Regions from separate parts of the Bradyrhizobium sp. CCBAU 51745 genome, predicted to be linked through region 2. Evidence: riboswitches for the same ligand, from Rfam matches in the RefSeq annotation. Region 2 holds a riboswitch; the other holds the start of a gene.
What was found. Region 2 has a riboswitch for glycine ahead of gcvT (glycine cleavage system aminomethyltransferase GcvT). Riboswitches for the same ligand answer to the same signal wherever they lie in the genome.
Positions count from the first base shown of each region.

Region 1: it holds a riboswitch for glycine, as region 2 does, so the genes downstream of both, XH98_RS21320 (D-amino acid dehydrogenase) here and gcvT (glycine cleavage system aminomethyltransferase GcvT) in region 2, are expected to answer to the same signal.

Region 1 is NZ_LBJP01000079.1:72,481-75,894, reverse strand. Features, by position in the region: gene XH98_RS21320 (D-amino acid dehydrogenase) at 143-1,390, opposite strand; glycine riboswitch at 1,452-1,540, opposite strand; glycine riboswitch at 1,544-1,643, opposite strand; gene XH98_RS21315 (D-aminoacyl-tRNA deacylase) at 2,400-3,338, shown strand.
Region 2 is NZ_LBJP01000004.1:191,539-194,952, reverse strand. Features, by position in the region: gene gcvH (glycine cleavage system protein GcvH) at 1-196, opposite strand, end outside; gene gcvT (glycine cleavage system aminomethyltransferase GcvT) at 208-1,356, opposite strand; glycine riboswitch at 1,503-1,592, opposite strand; gene alaS (alanine--tRNA ligase) at 1,915-3,414, shown strand, end outside.

The DNA of each region.
Region 1 (3,414 bases), on a different contig from region 2:
GAACTGCGGGAACCAAGTCGCCCGGCACTGAGGGGCGCATCACCCTTCGAAGGCGATTGCAAATCCGCTTCGGCGCTGTCACAAGCGACATGCTCCCGCCGCGATATCGGCGGGAGCATGGACCAGGACCCACTCAACAGGATCAGGGCACGGATGCGCTCAGCCGAGTGTTGCTGCGGTCTGTCATAATGACATCAGCGATCATTTCAGCTGTGACAGCGGATAATGTCCAGCCGAGATGGCCGTGGCCGGTGTTGTAGAAAACATTCCGGCGTTTGCCTCGGCCGACCCTCGGCATCATGCTAGGTGTCATTGGACGCAAGCCCGCCCATGGCACCACCTGCGCGGTGGACACATCCGGAAACGATCGCTCTACCCACCGTATCAGGGGTTGAATTCGGTCCCAGCGGATGTCGCGGTTTTCGCCATTAAACTCGGCGGTCCCCGCAACCCGGAAGCGATCTTCTCCTAACCGGCTGGTCACGATCTTGGTGGCCTCGTCCAGCAAGCTGACGCGAGGCGCAGCCTTTTGGCTCGTTTCGTCTCCCAGCTCTACCGTGATGGAGTACCCCTTGACGGGATAAATGTTTATGTTGTCCCCCAGCATTGAAGCAATGCGGCGGCTGCCGACCCCCGCGCAAACCACTGCGCATTCGGCATTGAGTTCTTCCTTCAACGAACCTCGTTTCCAGTGTACGATCACACCGTCTCGGTCGGACCGCATGCCGCAGATCTCTGCATCGAAGACGAAGCGTACGCCCCCTCGCTGGCAAGCCGCAGCGAGGCCGCGCGTGAACTTGTGAATGTCGCCGGTTGAGTCAGAGGGGGTAAAGAAGCCACCATAATACTGATCGCGCAGAGCTGGCTCTATTGCAAGCATTTCAGAAGGCGTCACCGGACGGCGATCCAATCCGCCTTTGAGCAGCAACTGATTCACTCGAGAGGCCGCATCGAAGTCGGGCTTGCTCGAATAAACGTGCAAAATTCCTCGCCGCTCCAAGTCGAAATCGATGCTCTCCCGATCGGCTAGCTCAAAAAGATGCTTGCGAGCGGCTATCGCTAGCTTCGTCGTTTCGATCGTATTTTGGCGGTAGTTTCGAATCTGGCTTACGAACTCTGCCAGCCAAGTATATTTGTGAAAACTGGGACTTGGGTTCAGCAACAATGGTGCGTCTTTTCGCAGCATCCACCTCAAGCCTTTTACGATCGTTGCGACGTTATTCCAGACCTCGGCATTGCTTGCCGATAATTGGCCGCCGTTCGCAAACGAAGTGTCCATCGCCGGATAGCGCTGGCGATCAAAGACTGTAACCGAATAGCCGCGGCGGGCTAGGGCATAGGCAGTTGTAACTCCGGTGATACCGGACCCGATTATGATGATCGTGCTCATCGTATGCTCCAGGACAGGATTGAACGAACGGTGAATGGCTTCGCCATGTCTCCGTCCCCAAATCTGTCCGTGCACCTGAGAGCTTTGTCCGCAAATCCTCGTGGATCACGGTCCCCTTCGGTGGGTGCTGACCGGCACCTCTCTCCAGATCGTCCTCAGTGTGCGGTCCTGGGCCTGAGAGTTTCCTTGGGGAGTTGCTCCGTCGGCGGTGATACGCCTTTGCAGGCTTATCGCGCTCTCCCGCACACCATCATCAGACACGATAACACTCTCAGACGTACTCACTACCTGTCAAGCCGTGATGAATCGTCGGATCCCAAAATCGGCGGCTTAAGCGACAACTCGATGTTTGCTCTAGCTCCCCACCCAGATTAGCAGGTGGTTCGTTGCCTAATAGTATGCTGATCTCTCTTTTCGATGATTGCATTCGCTGGATGTTCCATTGGTTTCCAGCGAGCTTTTGGAGACCAGCGCAGAAATACTGCATGATTCTCAAAAGAACGCCCAATGTTTGCGTGGCGACGCTCTAATAAATATGCGGTGGTGTGGGACCCTTCAAAGCTGTGCCTGGCATGCATCTCTTTCAAAGTCGAGCCACATTGGAGGCCTGCACGTCTGAGGCGGCCGCTCTGCTCGATGTGGGGCTCTTCACACCACTTGCGTCGACGTCTCTGGCATATGGCGGCAGGATTCGCTCTTGCTCGTTGCGCAGCCAGGTTAAGTTCGCTGCTGGTCCGGCGATCCGCTGCCGCCATTCTCAATTCGCGCGATTTCCGCTCGCGGCTACGCCAAACAGGCTAGCCCATAACAGAACTCAGTTCGCGAGGGGCGCCGTGACGCTATTCGGGCTTGAGTTAATCGCCACCCGCCCGCCCGCTCTCGCCGTGCAAGCTCGGAGTTCCGGGCAAAGAGCAGGGTGTTTTCCGAGAAGGTCGAAAAGACGAGGGCGCCAAGTTGAAGATAGACGTCCTACGCTCTCGACCTGCTTTGAACTCGGCGGAGGACCTCGATGAGACATGCCGTCTTTGTCTTCTGCGTCGATCGAGAAAAGGACCCGGTCGCGGGGCACGTTCTGGATGCTCTCAAGGCGGAATGCGCTCTTGTTGCAACGAGTTTCGAAGTCGATGGGCACTCCGTGCTCGAAGTCGCTGGCTTGCATGACGCTAGAATTTCGATCGTGGCCACGAACGAGGTCGTAAGTAACGACTATGCGCGCTACGCGCCAATGTTTAATGATAGCTTCGGCGATGCCAACGTTATTGGCATCGTGAATTGGCACGAGGGCGCTAATGCGCCAAACGCGATCTTCTCGGTTCAAACGACCGGCGATCTGGGTACGGGGACCTTCAGCGCGATCGACCCCCGGATTACGCGGGGGCTTCTTTTAGTGGTCGAAGCCGAGCGGGTCAGTTCCGGTCTTGACTCCTTTCGCACTTACCTGGAAGCGACTCATTGGTCGGGCGTCAAGGCCGGTGATGCTGGTACCCGTCTCGCTGACCTGCGACCGTCGGCTGTCGATATCGAGATCGGAAGCTCGCCCGAAGATTGGGCAAATCCTCTTGCGGCCCGAGTGCTGGCGCGATCGCTACTGCGAATTTTCGATCGCATTGAAGAACCGGTACACTCTGTGCTCTGCATCGGAGGCGTTCACTTCGAGCCAAGCTTCACGAACGCGGTATTGCAGTCGCGCGATCGACCCCCGATCGCGGCTAGTCACGTCCTACCAAACCATTGGCTCGTGTCGGATGGCTATGACCAGGAAAGCCGTTTGGTCGACCTAAGAGCTTGCGTGCATTCGATTGTAGGCGGGATCCAAAGCATCGTGTACCACGACAAGCTAAAAGCGCCTTTCAAGGGAGTTGCTCGCCTGCTCGCAGAGGAGCTCGGTGTTCCGATGCTTTCGCATAAAAAACTCCGCACGGCTTTTCCGCAGGATGTTATCGAATGAGTGCGCGAAGGCAGCAATCTGCTGTCGGACCAGCATCCAAATTGTCGGCCGCCCTACGATTGACGTGTTTGTCTGG
Region 2 (3,414 bases):
AGACGTCGGAGGCGGCCTTGACCGACTCCACGACGGCGGCAGCTTCCGCCTTCTTCAGGCTGCGGCCGACCTTGGGCAGTTCGACGAACACGACGTCGCCGAGCTGGGACTGCGCGTAATCGGTGATGCCGACGGTGGCGACATCGCCGTCGATCGCGAGCCATTCATGGTCGGAGGTGTACAGCGTCGTGGTCATTATCTTAGTCCTCAGCGTTTGTAGGTGTTTTTCACGAAGGGCATGGCGGCGACGGCGAGGGGGAGGCGTTGCCCGCGCACTTCCGCAAAGAGCTTTGTGTCGAGCGCGCTCAGACGCGTGGGCACGTAGCCCATCGCAACAGGCGCGTTCAGGCTCGGGCCGAAGCCGCCCGAAGTGACCTTTCCAATCGGCTCGCCACCTTCGCTATCGGCAAACAACAGTGCGCCCTCGCGCACGGGCGCGCGGCCGTCGGGCCGCAGGCCGACTCGGCGGCGGGATGCGCCGTGATCGAAATGCGCGAGGATCTTTTCAGCGCCGGGAAAACCGCCGGCTCGCGCGCCGCCGCTGCGGCGGCTCTTCTGCACCGACCATTCCAGCGCGGCTTCGACCGGCGTCGTCGCGGTGTCGATGTCGTGGCCGTAGAGGCAGAGCCCGGCTTCCAGCCGCAGGCTGTCGCGGGCGCCAAGGCCGATCGGCATCACGTCAGGATTTTCCAGCAGCGTCTTCGCCAGACGTTCGGCATCCGCCGCAGGCACTGAAATCTCGAACCCGTCCTCGCCGGTGTAGCCGGAGCGTGAGACGAAACAGGCGAGGCCGGCAACAATATGCGGGCCGGCATCCATGAACTTCATGGCCGGCGCTGCTGCACATAATTTCGTCAGCGCCGACTCCGCCTTCGGGCCCTGCAACGCAATCAGCGCGCGATCGGCGAGCGAATCGATGACACAGGTATCGGAGAGATGCGCGCGCAGGTGCGCCTCGTCCTCGGCCTTGCAGGCGGCGTTGACCACCAGGAACAAATGGTCGCCGAAATTGGCGACCATCAGATCATCGAGAATGCCGCCGTCCGGATTGGTGAACTGGGCGTAGCGCTGGCGGCCAGGTGCGATCGCCACGATGTCCTGCGGCACCAGCCGCTCCAGCGCGCGGGCGGCGTCCTCGACCTTGCCCGACTTTGGCCGGAGGGCGATCTGGCCCATATGGGAGACGTCGAACAGGCCGGCGGAATTGCGGGTATGGAGGTGCTCTTTCAGCACCCCCGCGGGGTACTGCACGGGCATGTCATAGCCCGCAAACGGCACCATCTTGCCGCCAAGGGTCAGGTGCAGGTCGTAAAGAGGGGTACGTTTCAGGGAGTCTTTGTCGTCACGCACGGACATCACAGGGGCCCTCGGCGGTTCCCCGGGGACGATTCCCCGAGACAAACCAGTCGAAGCCCCATCTGTCGCTGTGCCTGAGAGTATTATCCCGTCGGCGGACGCTATCCGGGTCTTAAGCCCGCTAGCGCCTCTTTCCAGATGTCGTCAAAGCCACGCGGTCCTTTTGCCTGAGAGTTTCCGGGGCGGTTGCTCCTTCGGCGCCGGCACCCAATGCCGGTCTCTCCCGACGTGGCCGTACGATATAGATGGGTAAAGACCACAGGCCAGCCAAGCCTGTCAACGCAGGACTATCGGCTTTCAACGGGATTGCAGGGGATGACGCGACTGCGGCAACCCTCTGATCTCTCTGCACAGTTTCTGGACAGGAAAGCAGGCCTTGTCTAAAAGCGCTTTGGCCCGCAGATATCAGCCCAAATCGCCAGGTTTGGATGGCAAATTGGCGGGTCCTAAAGCGCGCTGAGAGTCATCGCGCTTTAGCTCTTTGTTTGAGCATGATCTTTCCGGAAAACCGCTTCACACTTTTCCGGATCATGCTCCAGCACACCCGATTGGATGAACATGAGCGGCGTCAACGAGATCAGGTCGACCTTTCTGAACTTCTTTGCCGAGAACGGCCACGAGATCGTGTCGTCCTCGCCATTGGTGCCGCGCAACGATCCGACGTTGATGTTCACCAATGCCGGCATGGTGCAGTTCAAGAACGTCTTCACCGGCGTCGAGAAGCGGCCTTACCAGCGCGCCACCACGTCGCAGAAATGCGTGCGCGCCGGCGGCAAGCACAACGACCTCGACAATGTCGGCTATACCGCACGCCATCTCACCTTCTTCGAGATGCTCGGCAACTTCTCGTTCGGCGACTATTTCAAGGAGCGCGCGATCGAGCTGGCCTGGAAGCTCATCACTGAGGATTTCGGCCTGAAGAAGGACAAGCTGCTCGTCACCGTCTACCACACCGACGACGAGGCGCACGGGCTGTGGAAGAAGATCGCCGGCTTCTCCGACGACCGCATCATCCGCATCCCGACCTCGGACAATTTCTGGGCGATGGGCGACACCGGCCCCTGCGGCCCGTGCTCGGAAATCTTCATCGACCGCGGCGACCATATCTGGGGCGGCCCTCCCGGCTCGCCGGAAGAGGATGGCGACCGCTTCCTCGAATTCTGGAACCTGGTGTTCATGCAATATGAGCAGGTGACGAAGGAGGAGCGCGTGAATCTGCCGCGCCCCTCGATCGACACCGGTATGGGCCTGGAGCGCATGGCCTGCATCCTGCAGGGCGTCGACAGCGTGTTCGAGACCGATTTGTTCCGCCATCTGATCGACGCGACGTCGTCGGCGCTGGGCAGCGGGCCGACCGAGCAGAACGCGGCCTCGTTCCGCGTCATCGCCGACCATTTGCGCTCCTCGGCCTTCCTGGTCGCCGATGGCGTGCTGCCTTCCAATGAAGGCCGCGGCTATGTGCTGCGCCGGATCATGCGCCGCGCCATGCGCCATGCGCAGCTTCTGGGTGCGAAAGAGCCGCTGATGCATCGGCTGGTCTGGGCGCTGGTCCGTGAGATGGGCCAGGCCTATCCCGATTTGATGCGCGCGGAGAATTTGATCGAGGAAACGCTGCGGCTGGAAGAGACGCGCTTCCGCAAGACGCTTTCGCGCGGCTTGGCGATTCTGGACGAGAAGAGCGCGTCCTTGAAGAAGGGCGACATGTTCGACGGCGACGTCGCCTTCACGCTGTACGACACCTATGGTTTCCCGCTGGACCTGACGCAGGACGCGCTGAAGTCGCGCGGCATCGGCGTCGACCAGGCCGCGTTCACCGACGCGATGGAGCGGCAGAAGGCCAAGGCGCGCGAATCCTGGAAGGGATCGGGCGAGGCGGCGAGCGAGGCGATCTGGTTCCCGCTGCGCGAGAAGCTCGGGGCGACCGAATTTCTGGGCTACGAGACCGAGAGCGCGGAAGGCGTGGTCTCGGCGCTGGTGAAGGACGGCGCTGAAGTTGCCAGCCTCAAGGCCGGCGAGACGGGCGCGATCGTGCTGAACCAGACGCCGTTCTACGCGGAA